3 regions of the Janthinobacterium sp. J1-1 genome follow, and region 2 is predicted to be linked to each of the others. Evidence: predicted binding sites of a transcription regulator. Region 2 holds the regulator's gene; each other region holds the start of a gene.

Region 1 (7,124 bases), 210 kb from region 2:
ACCGACCTGTTCCCGAAAACCATGTCGGTGACGGGCCTGGAAATGGGGTTGACCTACCACTTCGAGCCGGGCAGCCTGCGCGACGGCGTGACGTTATCCGTGCCGCTGTATGCGCTGAACCAGTTGCCGCGCGAGCGCTGCGAATGGCTGGTGCCGGGCATGCTGAAGGAAAAAGTCCATCTGCTGCTGAAATCCCTGCCGCAAAAGCTGCGCCGCCACTGCGTGCCGCTGCCCGACTATGCGGCCAAGTTCTGCGAGCGCGTGCATGAAGCGGGCGTGTTCGGCCGCGGGGACCTGGTCGACGCCATCATTCTGGACATCCGCACGCAGATCACCATCAATGTGCTGACCACCGACTTCAAGCCGGAAACCCTGCCGGCCCATCACTTCATGAATTTCAAGGTGATCGACGAGCATGGCCGCCAGCTCGACATGGGCCGCAACCTGGCCACCCTGCAAGCCGAATTCGGCGGCCAGGCGCGCCAGAGTTTCCAGAAGCTGGCCGAGGTGTCGGGGGTGTCGGGTGCCGGCACGCCGGGCGCGAAGGTGGCGGGCAGCCAGGTTGCCGCGCGCTTGCAGTCACAGGCGCAGGCGGCGCCGGCCAAGGCGGGCAATGCGCCGGCCAAGGCTGCTGCGCCAGCCGGCAATAGCGTTGCCCAGCATATGGGTTTGACGGGCTGGACCTTTGGCGAACTGCCGGAGCTGCTCGAAATCGTGCAGGGCAAGCTGACCCTGATCGGCTTCCCCGCGCTGGTCGACAAGGGCACGCATTGCGACCTGGAAGTGTTTGACGACCCGACCGTGGCGGCGCGCACGCACCGCACCGGCCTGCGCCGGCTGTTCGCGCTGCAGATGAAGGAGCAGATCAAGTTCGTCGAAAAAAGCATTCCCGGCCTGCAGCAGATGGGCATGCAGTTCATGGCGCTGGGGTCGCAAGAGGAATTGCGCGAGCAGATCATCAACAAGGCGATCGACATCGCCTGCCTGCAAGACCCGCTGCCGCTGGACGCCGCCTCGTTCGCCAAGCGCCAGATGGAAGGCAAGTCGCGCCTGGTGCTCCTGGTGAATGAAATCGCCCGCCTGCTGTCGCAGGTGCTGACGGAATTCCACGGACTGCCCAAGCGCCTGCAGAATATTCCGGCGCCGGCCGCCACCGATATCCAGGCCCAGCTGCAAGGCCTGGTGCACAAACGTTTTCTCACCGAAAACGAGTACACCCAGCTGTCGCACTTCCCCCGCTACTTGAAGGCGATCAACGTGCGGCTGGAAAAACTGCGCGCCGACCCCGCGCGCGACACCAAGCTCATGGCCGAATGGCAATCGGCCGCCGCGCCGTATCTGCGCCAGGCGAAAGACCGCCAGGCCGGCAAGAATACCGACCCGAAACTGGTCGATTTCCGCTGGATGCTGGAAGAACTGCGCGTGTCGCTGTTTGCGCAGGAGCTGAGGACGCCGATGCCGGTGTCGGCCAAACGTTTACAAAAAGTTTGGGAATCAATGCAGCGATAGACGACGTCACGCAGGTCGGATTAGGCGGGGCCGCCGAGGCGCAAGGCGCCGTAATCCGACACCACCGTAACGTCAACAATGTTGTCGGATTACGCGAGGCAAAGCCTCGCTAATCCGACCTACGCGCCCCCTGCGGCTAGATCAACTCCGCCGGTTCATCTCGTCATCGTCGCTCAACGACGAGCGCGAGCCCAGGTCGTCTTGCAAGCTGCCGCTCCCGCTTGCGGTCCCGGTCCCGGTCCCGGCCCGGCTGCCGCTCATCGACGAGCCCGACATGCTGCCGCCGGTGCCCGATTGCAGGCTGGCGCCGCCGCGCAGGTCGCTGCCGGAGGGCATGCGGCTACCGGCCAGGCTGCCCATGGTGTTCATGTCGCCGGTGCCATAGCGCGAACTGGTGCCGTAGAACTGGTTCATCTGGTCATTCCACGCTTCGCTGGCCATGTCGGGCCAGTTGTCCTTGTCGAAGCCGGGGGCGCTTTTCAATTGATCCTTGTCCACATCCAGCAGGAAACGCTTGTTGACGGTGTCCAGGGCCAGCTTTTCCCACGGCACGGCGAACAGCTTTTCGCCCAGGCCCAGCACGCCGCCGAAGGACAGCACGGCATAGGCGATCCGGCCGCTGCGCATGTCGAGCATGATTTCCTTGATGTCGCCCAGTTGTTCGTCGTCGTGGTTGTAGACATCGTCGCCGATCAGGGTGTCGGCGCCCATCAGTGCGGGGCCGGGTCCGGTGTCGTTGCGGTACATGCCCAGCATGTCGCGGTCCAGATAGCTCATGGTGTTTTCTCCAGTCAAAGGGGATGGAAGTGCGCGGTGAGCGTCCAGAGTAGGCATGGCGCCCTGGCGGCGCTTGAGCTATCTCAATTGTGTCAGGGGAACTTTTAAAAGCGCCGGATCGTACGGTGTCGTGCGGCAAGTGCGGTACTCTATGGTGTCCAATCAGGAGGCTCTGCAATCATGGTTAAACCCGCCACCACGTGGTTGCGCGGCTTGCTGCGTGCCGGCAAGGTGCAGCAGCGTACGGCCACCAAGCTGGCCAAGGTGCTGTTCGGTCCACCTGCGGCCAAGCCCGCTTCCAAGCCCCGCCGCAAACCGGTGGCCAGGGCCGCGCCGGCCGGCCCCGATCCGCTGGCGCCGCCGCGCGTGCGCAAGAAGGCCGCGCCCGCGCCGGGCAAATGGCTGGCCTCGCAGTATGCGCCGCTGGTGGAGCGGGGACAGTTGCCGGGCCGGCGCCTGCCGTATTATCTGTATCTGCCTGATAAAGCGCCCAACGTGGCCATGCGCAGCCGGGGCCGGCCGCTGCTGGTGATGCTGCACGGCTGCGAACAGAGCGCCACCCAGTTTGCCGAAGGCTCGCGCATGAACCGCCTGGCCGAGCGCAAGGGCTATGCGGTACTGTATCCGCAGCAGTCGCTGCGCTCGCATGCGCGGCGCTGCTGGAAATGGTATGAAAAGCTGACCCAGGAGGGCGGCGGCGACGTCGGCCTGATCGTCGGCGCCATCGCCCAGGTGGCGGCGCGCTATCCCATCGACCGCTCGCGCATTTATATCTGCGGCATTTCCGCCGGCGCCGGCATGGCCCATATCGTGGCCTTGAACCATCCGCAGCTGTTTGCCGCCGTCGGCCTGCATTCGGGGCCCATGTTTGGCGCCGGCCACAGCCTGATCGGCGCCATGCACGTGATGCAGCATGGGGCGGCCAGCCGGGTCGACAGCGCCATCGATGAAGTGCTGGCGCGCCAGCCCATGTTTCCGCGCCTGCCGACCATTTTGCTGCAGGGCCAGCAGGATAGCGTGGTGCGTCCCATTAACCAGACGCAATTGGTGCGCCAGAGCATACGCATCAACCGCATGCCGTTCGACACCGTGGTGACGGCCGAGCGCTGGCCGCCAGGCGCCACGGGCGGCCGCAATCCCGCACATGGCTATGCCCTGCATGATTATCAGGTGGCAGGGGAGTTGCTGCTGCGCGTGGCGCAGATCGAGCAGCTGGAGCACGCCTGGAGCGGTGGCGACGCCAGCCTGCCGTTCAATGCCAAGGCGGGGCCGGACGCCAGCAAGATGCTGCTGGACTTTTTCGCGCGCCAGCAGCGGCGCTTGTAGACGCTACAGCAGCAGGAAGGCCAGCGCCGCCACGGCAGTGGGCAGCAGGGCGCCGGCCAGCAGGCCCAGCGCGCCGATCGATTCATTGTTGAAGCCGCGCCGCAGCAGGGCCACGCCGGCCGGGTTGGGCGCATTGGCGATCACGGTCAGGCCGCCGCCGGCCACCGCGCCCGCCACCAGCATGTATTTCGCTTCCTCGCTCATGCCGACGATCAGCGAACCGAGATAGGTCAGGGCGGCATTGTCGGTAATGGCGGTCAGGCCCAGCGCGCCGAAGAACAGCGCCAGCGGTTTCAGGCTCGATACTATCGGCTGCAACCACCATTGCTGCATGCCGCCCAGCACCACCAGCCCCGCCAAAAAGAAGCCGACCAGCAAGCCTTCCTTCAGGATCAAGGGGCTTTGATGGCGTTCATAGGCCTGCACGAAGCCGAGGAAGAACAGGAACAAGCCCAGGAACAAGACCGGGTGATGGGCCAGCGCCACCACGCCGGCCAGCACGGCCAGGTGCACCAGGCTGATGGCCAGCGGTACTTTGGGCGGCTCGACGGCGCCCGGTTTCGGCTTGATGTCGGCGGTATTGCTGTGCAAATATTTGCGCAACAGCAGGCAGGCGGCGGTGGCGTTGACCAGCACGGCAATCGCCGCCTTCCAGCCGAAATGGCTGGCCATGAAGGCGCTGTCCCAGTTCCAGGTGGCCGCCACCATCAGCACCGGCGGCGCCGCATACGAGGTCAGCATGCCACCGATGGAAACGTTGACGAACAGCACGCCCAGCGCGCCATATTTCAGCCATTCGGGTATGCCGGGGCGAAAGATCTGCGGCGCCAGCATCAGCGCGGCCAGGGTCATGGCGGCCGGTTCGGTGATCAGGGACCCCGTCAGCGGCACCAGCGCCAGACCCAGCCAGGCCAGCGCCAGTTCGGTACGCAGCGGCATGGCGCGCGCCACGCCTTTGAGCAGGCGCTGCACGGCGTCGAGCACGGGGCGCGAAGCGGCCACCACCATGACGACAAAGACAAACAGCGGTTCCGTGTAATGGCGCGACTCGGCATAGCTGATCGCCGCGTCGCCGCCGGAAACGAAGGCCATGGCGATGATCAGGATAAACGCCCAGAAACCGAACACGACTTCCACCTCGCCCAGCAGATGAAACACGCCGGCATGGCGCGGGTGGCGGTGGGCCAGCACTTCAAACGACTTGGCGGCAAAGGTGTGGACGAGGGCGAGGCCGAAGATGACGGCGCTGATCAATTGTATGGTGGTCAAATGGGATGTCCTTGAAGAATAAGAAACCGGCGCTGTCATGCTGGCCGGTAAGGAGAGTGCTTATGGTACAGCAATCGTGATCAATAACAGTGTTTTTCGGCACCGCGAAGCGGTCCGTGGCGCGGCGTGCAAGGCATGGACAGACAGATAATCCTTGCCAAAATCGCTGGTGAATAGTACTGTATATATGTACAGTATTTTACATGGGCACTTCATGCAACATTCCGAACTGATGGCCTCGCCGGAAGCCTTGCACCCGTCCTTGTGGCGCGCCTCGCAGCTGGGGCAGGGCGCCGTGCGCTGCATCGACACCGGCTTTGCCGCCTTGTCGGCACAGCTGCCGGGCGGCGGCTGGCCCACGGGCAGCCTGGTCGACCTGCTGGTGCAGCAGGCCGGCAGCGGCGAGTTGCGGCTGCTGGCGCCGGCGCTGGCGCAATTGCAGGGCTTGCCCATCGTGCTGCTGCAGCCACCCCATCCGCCGCAGGCGCTGGCGCTGGCCGCTCAAGGCTTGCATCCGTCTCAACTGCTGTGGCTGCGTAGCGCCGGCAGCAAGGATGCCTTGTGGGCGGCGGAAAACATCTTGCGCAGCGGCAGTTGCGGCGCGCTGCTGTTCTGGCAAAGCCAGGTACGCGCCGACAGCCTGCGCCGGCTGCACCTGGCGGCGCAGGGCGGCAATACCCTGTTTTTCATGCTGCGCCCGCTGCATGGCGCGCAGGATGCGTCGCCTGCGCCGCTGCGCCTGTCGGTGCGGCCGGCCGCCGGCGGCATCGATATCGGCTTTGTCAAACGCCGGGGACCGCAGCGCGATGCGCCGCTGTTCCTGCCCCTGCAACCTCCTTCTTTACTGCAGCGCCATGCGCCTCTGGATCGGCCTTTGCCTGCCCCGGCTCCCGCTCGACGTGTTCTTGCCGAACTGGTCGGCTGACACCTTGTGCGTCGTGCTGGAGCACGAACAAGTGATTGCCCTGTCGCCGCTGGCGCGCGCGGCCGGCATCAAGCCGGGCATGCGCCGCGCCGGCGCCCTGATGCTGGCGCCGCATGCGCGCGTGCATGAACGCTCGCCTGAACGGGAAGCGCGGGCGCTGCAGGAAGTGGCGCTGGCGCTGCTGCAATATTCGCCACAGGTGGCGCAGGCCGAGGAAGCGACGTTGCTGGTCGACGCGGGCGCCAGCCTGCGCCTGTTCGGCGGCGTGCGCGCGCTGTGCCGCAGCATCGAAGCGAGCCTGCGCGCGCTGGGCTACACGGCTGTGCTGTCGTGTGCGCCGACGGCGCGCGGCGCCTGGCTGCTGGCGCAAGGCGTTGCAAAGGCGGGCGCAAAATCGGGACGCGCGCTGGGCATGGCCAGCCTGGTGCGGCGCCTGGACCGGCTGCCCTGCGCCTTGCTGCCGCCGGCGCGTCCCTTTGGCGACTGGTTCGACGGCATCGGCTGCATGACCCTGGGGCAAATGCGCCGTTTGCCGCGTCCCGGCCTGCAGCGCCGCTGCGGGCGGCCCTTGCTCGACATGCTCGACGACGCCCACGGCCACAGCACGGAATTGTTCGTCTGGCTGGCCGCGCCGCCCAGCTTTTGCGCCTCGCTGGAATTGTTCGACCGGGTCGAGCACGCCGACGCGCTGCTGTTCGGCGCGCGCCGCCTGCTGCAGCAAATGACGGGCTGGCTGTGCGCGCATCAACTGGCCGTCGCGCGTATCGAATTGCTGCTGATCCACGAAAGGGGCAGGGTGGCGAAGCCGCCCACCGTGCTGGCGCTGGCGCTGGGCGAGGCCGTCTGGCGCGACGAGCATCTGGTGCGCTTGCTGCGCGAGCGGCTGGCGCAAGTGACGCTGGACGCGCCCGTGATCGGCTTGCGCTTGTCCGCGCCGCAAGTGCAGGCGATGGTGCCGCCCAGCGACAGCCTGTTTCCCGAGCCGGGCGGCACGCCGCAGGAACGCCAGCGCTTGATGGAATTGCTGGTGGCGCGCCTGGGTGTGGAGAATGTCTTGCAGGCCGTGCCGCAAGCCGACTACCGGCCCGAAGCGGCCAACCGCTGGCTGCCTCTGCCGGCCAGGGCGCCGGCCAACAGCGCCGTGCCCGATTTGCCGCCTGGCCTGCCCGGCATGCCGCGCCCTGGCTGGCTGCTGGCCCAGCCGATCGCCCTCTTGATGCGCGAACACCGGCCGTTTTATGGTTCGCCATTAAGGATGGTGTCGGTGGCCGAACGCATCGAAGCCGGCTGGTGGGGCCAGTCGCAGGCGCGCGATTAT
Region 2 (7,124 bases):
GCGTAACATGCGTTCGCTGCAAGGCAATTCCGGCATCGGCCACTGCCGCTATCCTACCGCTGGCTCGTCGAGCGAAGAAGAAGCGCAACCGTTCTATGTCAATGCGCCGTTCGGCATTACCCTCGCGCACAATGGCAACCTGACCAACTGGGAACAGCTCAAGCAGGAGATGTTCAAGAACGACCGCCGCCACATCAATACCGATTCCGACTCGGAAGTGCTGCTGAACGTGCTGGCCCATGAAATCCACCAGGCCACCACCGGCCTGGTGCTCGATCCTGAAGCCATCTTCAAGGCCGTCACCGTGCTGAACCGCCGCGTCAAGGGCGGTTACGCTGCCGTTGCCCAGATCGCCGGCGTGGGCCTGCTGGCCTTCCGCGATCCGCACGGCATCCGTCCGCTGTGCCTGGGCATCAATGAAAGCGAGCAGGGCACCGAATACCTGATCGCCTCCGAGTCGGTGGCGCTGGAAGGCATGGGCTTCCGCTTCGTGCGCGATATTGCGCCGGGCGAAGCCGTCTTTATCGATGCCGACAAGCAGCTGCACAGCCAGCAATGCGCCGACAACGCCAGCCTGAACCCTTGCGTGTTCGAATTCGTCTACCTGGCCCGTCCCGACTCCGTCATCGACGGCGCCTCGGTCTACGCCACGCGCCTGAAAATGGGCGAATACCTGGCCGAAAAGATCCGCCGCGAACTGCCCGAAGGCGGCATCGACGTGGTCATGCCGATTCCCGATTCCTCGCGTCCGGCCGCCATCCAGCTGGCCCTGGCGCTGAATATCGAGTACCGCGAAGGCTTTATCAAGAACCGCTATATCGGCCGTACCTTCATCATGCCGGGCCAGGCGGCGCGCAAGAAGTCCGTGCGCCAGAAGCTCAACGCCATCCCGTCCGAATTCAAGGACAAAGTGGTGCTGCTGGTCGACGACTCCATCGTGCGCGGCACCACCAGCCGCGAAATCGTGCAGATGGCGCGCGAAGCGGGCGCCAAAAAGGTGATCTTCGCCTCGGCCGCGCCACCGGTGATCTACCCGAACGTGTACGGCATCGACATGCCGACGCGCGACGAGCTGATCGCCTACGGCCGCACCACCGAAGAGGTGTGCCGCGAAATCACGGCCGACTACCTGGTCTACCAGGATATCGACGACCTGAAGCAGGCGATTGCCGACGTCAATCCGGCCCTGACCAGCTTTGAAGCGTCGTGCTTCGACGGCGTCTACGTGACGGGCGATGTATCGCAGGACTACCTGGACCGTCTGGAATATGCGCGCCATAATCCGAAGGCGGCCGCACCCGAAGACACGCCGCGTTCCCAGCTGAACCTGAACCTGGCGACCACGGAAGCATAAGTAACCTGCCCGGCCTGCGCCGGGCTTTTTTTTCTCTGCGATCATGAACGACAAAAAAAACTACGGCTTTACCACCACCATCCTGCATAGCGACCGCCGCAAGGGCATCGAACACGGCTCGCTGCACAAGCCCGTGCATACCTCGGTCGCGTTCGGCTACAGCGACGCGCGCCAGCTGGCCTCCGTGTTCCAGGGCAAGGAACCGGGCTTCCGCTATGGCCGCCAGGGCAACCCGACCGTCTCCGCGCTGGAAGACAAGGTCAACCAGATGGAAGACGGCGTCGCCACCTTGTGCTTTGCCACCGGCATGGGCGCCATCGGCGCCGTGGTGCAGTCGCTGCTGCGGGCGGGCGACCATGTGGTGTCGTCGGCCTTTTTGTTCGGCAATACCAACAGCCTGTGGCAGACCGTCACGGGGCAGGGCATCGCCGTATCGTTCGTCGATGCCACCGATGTCGCCAACGTGGCGGCCGCCATCACGCCGCAAACGCGCATCGTGTTCGTCGAAACCATCGCCAATCCGCGCACCCAGATCGCCGACCTGGCAAAGATCGGTGAGCTGTGCCGCGAAAAAGGCATCCTGTATATCGTCGACAACACCATGACCACGCCCTACCTGTTCCGCCCGAAAGCGGTCGGCGCCGGCCTGGTGATCAATGCGCTGACCAAGTCGATCGGCGGCCACGGCAATGCGCTGGGCGGCAGCCTGACCGATACGGGCGTGTTCGACTGGACGCAGTACCCGAATATTTTCGAGAACTATAAAAAGGCGGCGCCGAAACAGTGGGGCATTGCGCAGATCCGCGCCAAGGCCCTGCGCGACTTCGGCGCCTCGCTGGGGCCGGAAGCGGCCCACCATATCGCCGTCGGCGCCGAAACCATGGCCCTGCGCATGGACCGCACCTGCTCGAACGCACTGGCGCTGGCGAGCATGCTGGAAGCGGATCCGCGCGTGGCGGCCGTGCACTATCCAGGCTTGCCGGGCCACCCGCAGCACGCGCTCGCCACCGAGCTGTTCCGCAGCTACGGCTCGCTGTTCAGCTTTGAGCTGAAAGACGGCATCGACTGCTTCGATTTCCTCAACCGCTTGAGGCTGGCGATTCCTGCCAGTAACCTGGGCGACACGCGCACCCTGGTGATACCGGTGGCGCACACGATCTTCTACGAGATGGGTGCCGAGCGCCGCGCCAGCATGGGTATTGCCGAGTCGTTGATCCGCGTCTCGGTCGGTATCGAAGACGAAGCCGATCTGCTCGATGATTTCAAGAGCGCGCTGGACGCTTAACTGCTACGGCAAGTAAAAAGGGCCGCGACAGCAATGCTGTCGCGGCCCTTTTTGCGTGAAATCGATTAATGCCAGCTGCGCATCAGCCCGACTGCGAGACCTTCCAGCGCAAATTCGTCTTCCGGCGACACGGTAATCACCTTGAAGTCGGGGTTTTCCGGCAGCAGTTCGATCAGGGTGCCGGTCTTCCTGTAGCGCTTGACGGTGACTTCATCGCCGATGCGGGCCACGACGATCTGGCCGTTCTTGGCGCTGTCGATCTTTTTCACGGCCAGCAGGTCGCCGTCCATGATGCCGGCGTCGCGCATCGACCAGCCGCGCACTTTCAGCAGGAAGTCGGGCTTGCTGGAAAACAGGGCCGGGTCGACGTTGTAGCTCGCTTCCAGGTTTTCCTGCGCCAGGATCGGCGAGCCGGCGGCAACGCGGCCGATCAGCGGCAGCGACATCAGCAGCGCGGCCGGCACTTTCGGCAGCGCCGGCTCGGTGACGGACGCGCCGATCAGGCGGATGCCGCGCGAGGTGCCCGGCGAAATCTCGATCGCGCCCTTGCGGGCCAGGGCCTGCAAATGCTCTTCGGCCGCATTGGCCGATTTGAAACCCAATTCATTGGCGATTTCGGCGCGGGTCGGAGGAAAACCCGTGTTTTCAATCGCGTCCTTGATCAGGTTCAGGATTTGTTCTTGTCGTGCTGTCAGCTTGATCATGGATGGTGGGTGCATAGTGAAATGCTGTCTATATGAACAGTCTGTATTTTTGTACAGTATCGCCGACTATGCAAGCGACTTTCGGCATTTTCGGCTGATTTCGATGCAAAAAATCGCCTGGCGCGCAAAAAGGGCAGGCCGGCCGCCGCTCCAGGCGCCGTCGAAGAAGCAATGGTTGATCGGATTGCAAAAGGCGGTTATAATCTTCGGCTGACCTTCCCACACCCGTCTTGACGCCGGGGTGGGCGATTATCAATCCGACCTGAAGGAGTTTGCATGCGTCATTATGAAATAGTCTTTATCGTCCATCCGGACCAGAGCGAGCAAGTGCCCGCGATGATCGAACGCTACAAAGCCAGCGTAACCACCCGCGGCGGTTCGGTTCACCGCGTGGAAGATTGGGGCCGCCGTCAAATGGCTTACTCGATCCAGAAGCTGCCTAAAGCACACTACATCTGCCTGAACATCGAATGCGACAACGAGACCCTGGTCGAGTTGGAAACTGCATTCAAATTCAATGATGCCGTGTTGCGTCACCTGACCGTTAAAATGAAGAAAGCTGAAACAGCTCCTTCGCCGATGATGAAATCGGTACAACGCGAAGATGCGGCGAAAAGCCACCGCACCGAAGCACCAGCAGCCGCTCCAGCCGCAGCAGCAGCCTAATTGAGCAGGATCGTGCGCTGAACCAGTTACAAGTTACCGCCATCATTGCCGAGCGCGAAATATTGCGCTATACCCCGGCAGGGTTGCCGATCGTGAATGCAGTATTGCAGCACAGTTCGCAGCAGATGGAAGCCGGTATTGCCCGTTTGACCGAGTTTGATGTTGCCGCGCTTGCCGCTGGCGAAATTTCAGGCCGGTTCAGCCAGGCAAGCTTGGGCGGGGTGTATCAGTTCACGGGTTTCCTGGCCAGAAAAAGCCGCAACAGCAAGAGTTTGGTGTTTCACATCATTGATTTTAGTGCAGTCATTTCTGACTAGCGCATTTATAGATACAGGAGCCTCACATGGCATTCGGTAAAAAGTTCGACAAAAATAAGCTCAAGCTTAAAGAAAAACGCAAACAGCAAAACCCACTGTTCAAACGCAAGAAGTTCTGCCGCTTCACCGCAGCACACGTTGAACAAGTTGACTACAAAGACGTTGACACGCTGAAAGACTTCGTCCAAGAAAACGGCAAGATCATGCCAGCACGCCTGACCGGTACCAAAGCGCACTACCAGCGCCAAGTTGACACCGCAATCAAGCGCGCTCGCTTCCTCGCGCTGCTGCCATACACCGATCTGCACCACGCTTAATCGGTCAGATATTCCTGGAGAAGAACTATGCAAATCATTCTGTTAGAAAAAGTTGTTAACGTCGGTAACCTCGGCGAAGTCGTCAAAGTCAAAGACGGTTACGCACGTAACTTCCTGATTCCACAACGCCTGGCCCGTCGTGCTACCGCTACCGCGATCGCCGAATTCGAAGTCAAGCGCGCCGAACTGGAAAAAGCTGCTGCCGCCAAACTGGCCGCATCGCAAGCCCAGGGCGAAAAACTGAGCGGCCTGACCGTTCAAGTCGCTCAAAAAGCTGGCGTCGATGGCCGTCTGTTCGGTTCCGTCACCAACTTCGACATCGCTGAAGCGCTGACCAAGCAAGGTTTTGCTGTTGAAAAAGCACAAATCCGCATGCCTACCGGCCCGCTGAAAGTTGTTGGCGAGCACAACGTTTCGGTTGCTCTGCACACCGACGTGGTGGTGGAAGTGGTCATTGCTGTCGTACCAGACGCAAACGCGTAAATCGTTTGCAGGCCTCGGCCTGCAGGCATTGCCGCAATAGAAAAAGCCGGGTTCGCCCGGCTTTTTGTCGCCTTTTTTTCGCTGATTTTCAGCCCTTTATTTTTGCCCGGACGCCGAAGCGGGTATAATTCGCGCCATGAACGCCCCCTCAGATCCACAACTGGATTCCCTCCGCATACCGCCGCATTCGATCGAAGCAGAACAGTCCGTCATCGGCGGCCTGCTGCGCGATAATGCCGCGTATGACCGCATTGCCGATTTCATGCATGCGGATGATTTCTATCGCTATGACCATCGCATCATCTTCGAGCAAATCGTCAAGATGGTGAACGCCTCCAAACCGGCCGATGTCATTACTGTTTTTGAAACCCTGACCCAGCTCGGCAAGGCCGAGGATGTGGGCGGACTCGCTTACCTGAACGCGATGGCGCAGAACACGCCATCGGCCGCCAATATCCGCCGCTACGCCGAGATCGTGCGCGACCGCGGCGTGCTGCGCAAACTCATCACCGTGGCCGACGATATCTCGGGCACCGCCTTCAGCCCGCAAGGCAAGGAAGTCAAGCAGATGCTTGACGAAGCCGAATCGAAGATCTTCGCGATCGCCGAAGAAGGCGCGCGTGGGGCCCAGGGCTGGACCGCGATCCAGCCGCTGCTGACGCAGGTGGTCGAGCGCATCGACGAGCTCTACAGCCGCGACAATCAAAGTGAAATCACCGGCGTGCCGACCGGTTTCATCGACCTCGACCGCATGACCTCGGGCCTGCAGCCAGGCGACCTGGTGATCGTGGCCGGCCGTCCGTCGATGGGCAAGACCGCGTTTTCCGTCAATATCGGCGAGAACGTGGCCATCGACAGCGGCTTGCCCGTGGCCGTGTTCTCGATGGAGATGGGCGGCGCCCAGCTGGCCATGCGTATGCTCGGTTCGGTCGGACAGCTGGACCAGCACCGCCTGCGCACCGGCCGCCTGAACGACGAAGACTGGCCGCGCCTGACCAACGCGATCCAGAAGATGAACGACGCCCAGTTGTACATCGATGAAACCCCGGCCTTGAATTCGATCGAGCTGCGCGCCCGCTCGCGCCGCCTGTCGCGCCAGTGCGGCAAGCTGGGCCTGATCATCGTCGACTACTTGCAGCTGATGTCGGCCAATAGTCCCGGCGACAACCGCGCCACCGAGATTTCCGAGATTTCGCGGGGCCTGAAAGGGCTGGCGAAAGAACTCGGTTGTCCGGTGATCGCGCTGTCCCAGCTGAACCGCTCGCTGGAGCAGCGCCCGAACAAGCGTCCGGTGATGTCGGACTTGCGCGAATCGGGCGCGATCGAACAGGATGCCGACGTGATCCTGTTCATTTACCGCGACGAGGTCTACAACCCCGATTCGCCCGACAAGGGCACGGCCGAAATCATTATCGGCAAACAGCGTAACGGGCCTATCGGCAGCATCCGCCTCACTTTCATGGGGCAGTACACCAAATTTGGCAATTACAGTGGTGGCCTGGCGCTTTACCAAGGCGACTAATCCATCAGCACTGGCATTCCATCGGCCGCCCCCCACTCACCGGGGCGGCTTTCTGTAGTAAATAACACGACTCAATGCTTAACGGAGAATGACATGTTTGGACGCTTGATGCCCACTGAGGGCAAGTTTTTTGAATTGTTTAACCAGCACGCGGAACTGTGCGTCAAGGGCGCAAAAGAGATGCTTGGCCTGATGACCAATTTCGACGACCTGGAAAACCGCGTGCATGCCATCGAGAGCATCGAGAAACAGGCCGACAAGGTAACCTACGCCACCGTCGAAATGCTGCACAAGACCTTCATCACGCCGATCGACCGCGACGATATCCACCAGCTGATCACGCGCCAGGACGACATCCTGGACCTGCTGGAAGACGCGGCGCAAACCGTTTCCCTGTATGACCTGAAAGCGGTCACGCCGGAAGCCAAGCGCCTGGCCGAACTGGTGCTGGCCTGTACCGAAAAAGTGCGCGATGC
Region 3 (7,124 bases), on a different replicon from region 2:
CGTGCGGACCCCAATTTCCATTCAGGACCAGTGGCCAAGACACCTGGACATCCATGGTGGTCGACCGAGGAGTTACACAACTCCGTCTATGAATTGGGCGCCCTGGCCGATTATGTCGATCTGGCCGTGGCAGCGCCCTGGGCCAAGAACGTCAACGTTGACGACATTGCACACTCGCGTCACTGCCTGCTGTTCGAACATTTGCGCCACTACGCCTATTCCATCGTCAACCGCGAGAGGGAAAGCGGAAGCTACGACACGTTCGTGCGCTGGCTTGATCACAAGGCGCACGATTTGAACAGCTTCCGGGACAAAGGCTTTGAACAGGATCTGCCGGCATCCTCGCTGAGGGCGACAATTCGTTCGATCGCACGCTGGACATGGAACAAGTACACGGGAAGCGGCCGCTGCAAGCGCGGCATCATGCAGCTTGACCCAGATCTGCCACTCCCGGCACGCCAAAGCCTGGCTGCAGAACGCACCCACAGCGAACGACAGAAGAGTACTGCGGACAGGATCCTTGCCGCCTGCAGGTTGTTGCTGCAACGCGGAGAGAGTCTTACCCAGATCGCGATCGGACGCATCGCCGGCGTGACCCGGCAGACGGTGGCCACCTATAAAGCACTCGTCGAGCACACCCGCCAAGCGCTGAAAACCCCAGATGCACAGAACGCCGCAGCAGCCCCGGCGAATGTTAAGTTTGCTACCCATCAGGTACCTGCCGTAGGGGTTGCTTTTTTGCAACTAGTTTCTCTTGTGTGTATTGAAGGCAGTTCCAGTGAGTCTTCTGTCATCGCCGTAAGCCCGCAGCGGGTTGAGGACGGATAATTTCCTGTGGTGGTGCCATTCTGGGCTCTGGGTTTGTGCTGTTTTCAGCAAGCAGTTGGTGACGCATACCTCTGTTGGGTTTCAGGATGTTGAATTGATGGGTTTTCAGCTTAACCGGGCGTGGCGACAGGGGTTTCGTCGGCGCGCAAGCAAGCGGGGACGCCCGCGCGCGAAGGCAGCCCCCTGGCGCTTTTTTATTCAGCGATGTTTTTTTACCTGAAGCCGGCTCTTGCGGAATCAAACAATCACGCATACACTGTACGTATATACAGTATTATGTTGATAACGATTGTGCTTTCTCATGGCTTTGCTCTGTTCTCAAGTCTGTTCTGAATCCTCCGCCGAGGTCACTGATCCCTTGGTGATTTCTCACGTTTGGCGTGCAAGTGAGTTGGCAGTGTCACATGACGTCAGTTGTTCATCGGGATATTCGTTGCTGGATGGAGAGTTACCTGGTGCTGGTTGGCCGCGTTCGTCGCTGATTGAGTTGCTTGTTCAGCAATCGGGCATCGGAGAGTTGCAGTTGCTTAAGCCCTTACTCGTCAAGCTATCGGATAAGCAACGAATTGTATTGGTTCAGCCGCCTTATATTCCGCATTCGCTTGCGTTCAAGATATGGGGTATCGATGTTGGCCGATTGATATGGGTTCGGGCCCCCAGTACCGCGGACGCTCTTTGGACGACGGAACAAATACTAAAAAATGGTAGTTGTGGTGCGGTAGTGTTTTGGCAAAATCATATCCGCTCCGATTCCCTGCGCCGCTTGAATTTGGCGGCCCAGGGCGCGGAAACCTGGTTCTGGCTGATTCGTCCAATGACGTGTGCAAGTGAAGCCTCGCCCGCGTCCCTTCGGCTGGGAGTTCGACCAGCGATGGGTGGTGTCCAGGTTGAGGTGTTAAAGCGACGTGGTCCTGTCTCCGATAAAACCCTATTTATTCCGCTTGCTGATATGCCTACTGGCCGTCACCCCGTGCATCATGAAAACGCCTCTGCTGTTAACTTTATACCTGCCCTTATTACCGCTCGAAACGCTGCGCCCGTCTTGGTCTGAGACAGGCGCTTACGTGGTAGTCGATGGTGGAAAAGTGCTTGTCGCTTCGGCAGAGGCGACCAATGCTGGCGTGCGAGTTGGCATGCGCTCTGGTGGTGTGGCAACCATTGCACCTGGTGCGATCATGTTGGATCGCGATACAGAAAAGGAATCGCGTGCGCTCGATTCCATTGCGATGGCGATGCTGCAGTTCACGCCCGAGGTTGCGTTTACCGATGATTTCAGCCTGTTGCTTGATGTCGGTGCCAGTCTTGTGTTGTTTGGCGGTCCGCTTTCGTTGTGTCGGTGGGTACGTGATAGCATCCGCCGCCTCGGCTTTACCGGGCAGCTGGGTGCTGCCCCCACGGCGGAAGGTGCCTGGCTGCTTGCCCACGTAAAGCCTGGCCGTGATGCTCCGCGTAGAAGGTGCGTGCAAGCGGCAACTCTGGCTTTTCGCCTCGACGGGTTACCTTGTTCACTTGTTCCAGCTGCCGCGCCATTCCTTACCTGGTTCGATGGTATCGGCGCCGCCACGCTCAGCGATGTGCGGAAATTGCCGAGGACTGGGCTGCTACGGCGCACGAGCAAGCAGCTCTTGCATGCCCTCGACCGTGCGTATGGCGATATCGAAGAAATGCATCGTTGGATATCGGTGCCGGCGAAATTTTGCGCCCATATCGAAACCTTCGATCGCATCGAACATGCGGAAGCCTTGATGCATGGCGCCACGACATTGATTTTGCAGCTGACAGGTTGGCTCACTGTTCGCCAATTGGCTGTGATTACGTTCAGACTGCAGCTGGAGCACGAACGTGGCCGCTCTGCTGTGCCGCCGACGCCTGTCGAAATCACGTTGGCCGAGCCGGCGTGGAAAGAGCCGCACTTGTTAAGGCTGTTGAAGGAACGCCTGGCCAAGATCGAATTGAGCGCGCCGGTCATCGGTTTACGGCTGGAAGTGGTGCAGCTGGAAGCGATGCAGCCGCTGACCGATCAATTATTTCCGGAGCCAGGTGGTTCGTTGGCCGATTTCACACGCCTGCTGGAATTGTTGTCCGCCAGAGTAGGTTCGGACAACGTTTTGGTGCCGGTGCTGTCCCCGGATCATCGCCCCGAGCAGTGCAACAGCTGGGGGCCGGCCACGGCGAAAGTGACCTCTTCGACCGAAGATGAACTGGTGTTGGATCGTCCGTGTTTTGTGCTGCCCAAGCCCATACAGCTGCTGACGCGCGACGAAAGGCCTTTTTATTTGAGCCCGCTCAGACTCATACGCGGACCCGAGCGGCTCGAGGCTGGCTGGTGGGATGCGCATTCGGTCGCGCGCGACTACTATGTTGCGCAAGGTACAGATGCGACGTGCTACTGGATTTATCTTGAGCGCACTGCGGATCGTCGCTGGTTTTTGCATGGACTGTACGCCTGACGGATGCGCGCCATGGCAACCGCCCTCCCCTCCTATGCCGAATTGCAGTGCGTGAGCCATTTTACGTTTTTGCATGGATCGTCCGCTCCCGAGCAACTGGTGCAGCGTGCCGCTGGTCTTGGCTATCACGCTCTGGCGATTGCCGACGAATGCACGGTCGCTGGCGTGGTGAAGGCACATCTTGCCGCCAAAGAGGCTGGCCTTAAATTGCTGATCGGCAGCCAGATGGTGGTGACGCCGGAGGATGGCACACCGCCCTTCTCCCTGCTGATCCTGGCCATGAACCGCAATGGTTATGGCAACTTGTGCGAACTGATCACGGTCGCGCGCCGGCGCGCGAAAAAGGGCGAGTATCTTGTGCGGCCTCGCGATATCGCGGCGCCGCCGCGCGATTTGGCTGCGTTGCGAGGTATGCCGGATTGTCAGTTGATCCTGCTGCCACGTTATGGCGCGGGGCTCGACGTCATCGAGCGGCAGGGGGCTTGGTTGCTGCAATGTGCGGCTGGTCGTGCGCGGATCGCACTAACCCTGCACTTCCGGTCACGTGACCAGGCACACAAGGATATCGTCGCTGCTGTCGCTGCGCAGTTCGACTTGCCCGTGGTGGCTACCGGTGATGTGGTAATGCATGTGCGCTCGGCCAAGCCCCTGCAGGATACCATGACCGCAATCCGCCATGGCGTGCCGGTCGCACACTGTGGCTACCGGCTGGCGTCGAACGCCGAACAGCACCTGCGTTCAAGGGTTAGGCTGGGCAATTTATATTCGCGTGCCGCGCTCGAAGAGACGGTCCGCGTCGCAAATCTGTGTACATTTTCGCTCGACGAGTTGCGTTACGAGTACCCGGTGGAGATTGTGCCTGAGGGGATGACGCCGAGTGGCTACTTACGGCAGCAGGCACACCTTGGCGCCCACTGGCGGTATCCAGCCGGCGTGCCGGCCAACGTCCAGTCTCTCATCGAGCGGGAGCTTGAACTGATTGCTGAGATGTCCTACGAAAGCTACTTTCTCACGGTCTACGATATCGTGCGCTTCGCGCGAGCCAACAAGATCCTGTGCCAGGGACGCGGTTCGGCGGCCAACAGCGCCGTGTGCTATTGCCTGGGCGTGACCGAGGTCGATCCATCGCGTGGCACTTTGCTGTTTGAACGATTTATTTCCAAGGAACGCAATGAGCCTCCCGATATTGACGTGGACTTCGAGCACCAGCGGCGCGAGGAGGTGATCCAGTATATCTATCAAAAGTACGGCCGCACTCGCGCGGCGCTCACGGCCGTTGTCATCAGCTATCGCCCGAAGAGCGTATTGCGCGATGTCGGCACGGCGCTCGGCGTAGATCTTTCCATTGTGGACAAGGTAGCCAAGGCCAACCACGGATGGGGAGGGCGGGCCGAACTGGCGGAACGCATGCATAGTTGCGGACTGGATCCCGAGTCCGACGTCGCCAGGAAGTGGGCTTTCCTGGCTGAGCACATGATGCGCTTTCCTCGTCACATGTCACAGCACCCTGGCGGTTTCGTCATCTCGCACAGCAAGCTGTCGCGTCTGGTACCTGTGGAAAATGCCAGCATGGAAGACCGCACCATCGTGCAGTGGGATAAGGATGATCTGGATGCGGTGGGTTTGTTAAAGATCGATATCCTGGCGCTGGGCATGTTGAGTGCCATGCGTCGCACACTGGAGCTGGTATCGGCCAGGCGCGGCGAGCCGTTCGAACTGGCCGATATTCCGAAAGAGGATGCGGCGACCTACGAGATGATCTGCCAGGCTGACACGGTCGGCGTGTTTCAGATCGAGAGCCGTGCGCAGATGTCGATGCTGCCGCGTCTGAAGCCTAAGACGTTTTACGACCTGGTGATCGAGGTGGCCATTATTCGTCCAGGTCCGATTCAAGGGGGGATGATCCATCCCTACCTTCGCCGGCGCGAGGGGACTGACCCCGTGTCTTACCCCAGTGCGGAAATGGAGGCGGTATTGTCACGCACACTGGGCATTCCGATCTTTCAGGAACAAGTCATGCAGATCGCGATGGTCGCTGCCGGTTTCACGGCTGGCGAGGCAGATCAGTTACGCCGTGCCATGGCCGCATGGAAGCGGAAAGGGGGGCTGGAGCAGTTTGAAGACAAGCTCAAAACAGGCATGGCGGCGCGTGGCTACAGCGACGATTTCGCTAACGGCATCATTGGCCAGATCCGGGGATTCGCCGAGTATGGTTTTCCGGAGTCGCATGCTGCCAGTTTTGCCTTGCTCGCCTATGCGTCGAGCTGGATGAAACGCCATGAGCCGGCCGCGTTTCTAGCCGCTCTGCTGAACAGCCAGCCAATGGGTTTTTATAGTCCGTCGCAACTGGTACAGGACGCGGTGCGTCATGGCGTCGAGGTGCGTGGTGTGGACATCAATATCAGCGGCTGGGAGGCCACGCTGGAAGCTGCAAGTGGCACCCAACCAGCGGTACGCCTGGGACTCAACCTGATCCGGGGTATGGAGCGTGAAGCCGCCTGGCGGATCGAGGAGGCGAGGGCGGTGCGGCCGTTCAAGGATCTGCATGACTTGGGCGTACGCGCGGCGCTCGATGCGGCGCAACTGAAATTGCTGGCCAGTGCAAACGCGCTGTTGGAGATCAGCGGCAATCGGCGCCAAGCGATATGGAATGCGGCGGGGAGCGTGCCTGACCGCGGATTATTGCGGGAGGCCCAGATCGTAGAGGAAGAGTTGATGATTGCACCGGCCACAGAAGGGCAGGAACTGGTGGCCGATTACCGCCATATGGGGTTGACGCTCGGCCGTCATCCTCTCTCCTTGTTACGCGAGCGGCTGCACGCGATGCGATTCATGCCGGCGGAGATTCTGAATTTGTATGACGATGCGCGTCTCGCGCGTGGCTGCGGGTTGGTAACTGTGCGGCAGCGTCCGGCGACTGCAAAGGGCGTTGTGTTCTTGACGATTGAAGACGAGACGGGAAACGTCAACGTCATCGTCTGGCCGAGCCTTTTGGAGCAGCAGCGTAGGGAAGTGATGAGCGCACGTCTTCTGGGTGTGTATGGCCAATGGCAGTGTACGAACAATGTCAGGCACCTGGTGGCGAAGCGGCTGGTGGATCTTACCCATCTACTTGGGGATCTGGATACACGCAGTCGCAACTTTCATTGAGCCGGTTTTTTCCAACGGTTACTCGTATGTTTGATAAACATCAAACATTAGATGTCGACGAATTGTGCTTATGTGAGTGGATATAAAATCATAAGTCTTTGATTTTATTGGGTGTTCTAGTTGAACAATCAAGTTTCCTGTTGTGTCTGGTATCCGCTCTTGGCGCCGTATGCTCCAACCAACTGTACCCATGCAGGCGGATAAAAAATCATAAGTCTTTGATTCTATTAGGTGTTCAAGTAGAACACCGTCGATTTTCTTCAAAATGTCACTGGTGCTTGCGTTGACGCTCTGCCGCAGCTTCAGCATCGACGGTGTTCGAAGCTCCTGCCAGCGCGGCGGCGGCCATCGTCGCGTCGTAGTTCTCGGCCTGGCGCACCTGATCTATCAGGTCTAAGTGGTGTTAGCTCCTCAGGCTGCGGTCGCCGCGCCTCACATTTGGTGTTGGGATTGATTGGGAGCTTTGGGACTGTGCCTTCAGGGAACCGATGTAATGTTTCGCGGGTCAATGAGGAGCTTGATACCGCAGGCGGTGGCCTGGTTTATTCCGTATTCTTGAATGTCGTCAACCTTCGGTCGAACATCGAGAGCTTCGAAGCGGCTCGACCGATAAGCCCACTCCGGATCATCGGACTGTTCGAAGAAGACTTTTGCGCTGAAGGTGATACTGGTGTCGGCGAACGACGCGCTGTTGAA

What was found. The regulator LexA, encoded in region 2, represses DNA repair genes until DNA is damaged. The targets are predictions, from matches to a motif close to ACTGTATNNNNATACAGT.
Region 1: a site for LexA is predicted at 5,060-5,077, ahead of imuA (translesion DNA synthesis-associated protein ImuA). Genes of this name have one in related genera too.
Region 3: a site for LexA is predicted at 1,084-1,101, ahead of imuA (translesion DNA synthesis-associated protein ImuA). Genes of this name have one in related genera too.

The regions. Positions count from the first base shown of each region.
Region 1 covers NZ_CP132339.1:2,568,189-2,575,312, forward strand. The annotation lists gene hrpA (ATP-dependent RNA helicase HrpA) at 1-1,509, shown strand, start outside; gene Q8L25_RS11710 (PRC-barrel domain-containing protein) at 1,651-2,286, opposite strand; gene Q8L25_RS11715 (PHB depolymerase family esterase) at 2,467-3,612, shown strand; gene Q8L25_RS11720 (putative Na+/H+ antiporter) at 3,616-4,881, opposite strand; gene imuA (translesion DNA synthesis-associated protein ImuA) at 5,096-5,806, shown strand; gene Q8L25_RS11730 (DNA polymerase Y family protein) at 5,736-7,124, shown strand, end outside.
Region 2 covers NZ_CP132339.1:2,781,033-2,788,156, forward strand. The annotation lists gene purF (amidophosphoribosyltransferase) at 1-1,354, shown strand, start outside; gene Q8L25_RS12630 (cystathionine gamma-synthase family protein) at 1,398-2,639, shown strand; gene lexA (transcriptional repressor LexA) at 2,705-3,343, opposite strand; gene rpsF (30S ribosomal protein S6) at 3,620-4,009, shown strand; gene priB (primosomal replication protein N) at 4,027-4,326, shown strand; gene rpsR (30S ribosomal protein S18) at 4,353-4,643, shown strand; gene rplI (50S ribosomal protein L9) at 4,671-5,126, shown strand; gene Q8L25_RS12660 (replicative DNA helicase) at 5,263-6,648, shown strand; gene Q8L25_RS12665 (DUF47 domain-containing protein) at 6,742-7,124, shown strand, end outside.
Region 3 covers NZ_CP132340.1:103,849-110,972, reverse strand. The annotation lists gene Q8L25_RS31095 (replication initiation protein) at 1-828, shown strand, start outside; gene imuA (translesion DNA synthesis-associated protein ImuA) at 1,130-1,879, shown strand; gene Q8L25_RS31085 (DNA polymerase Y family protein) at 1,806-3,278, shown strand; gene Q8L25_RS31080 (error-prone DNA polymerase) at 3,282-6,428, shown strand; gene Q8L25_RS31075 (hypothetical protein) at 6,906-7,124, opposite strand, start outside.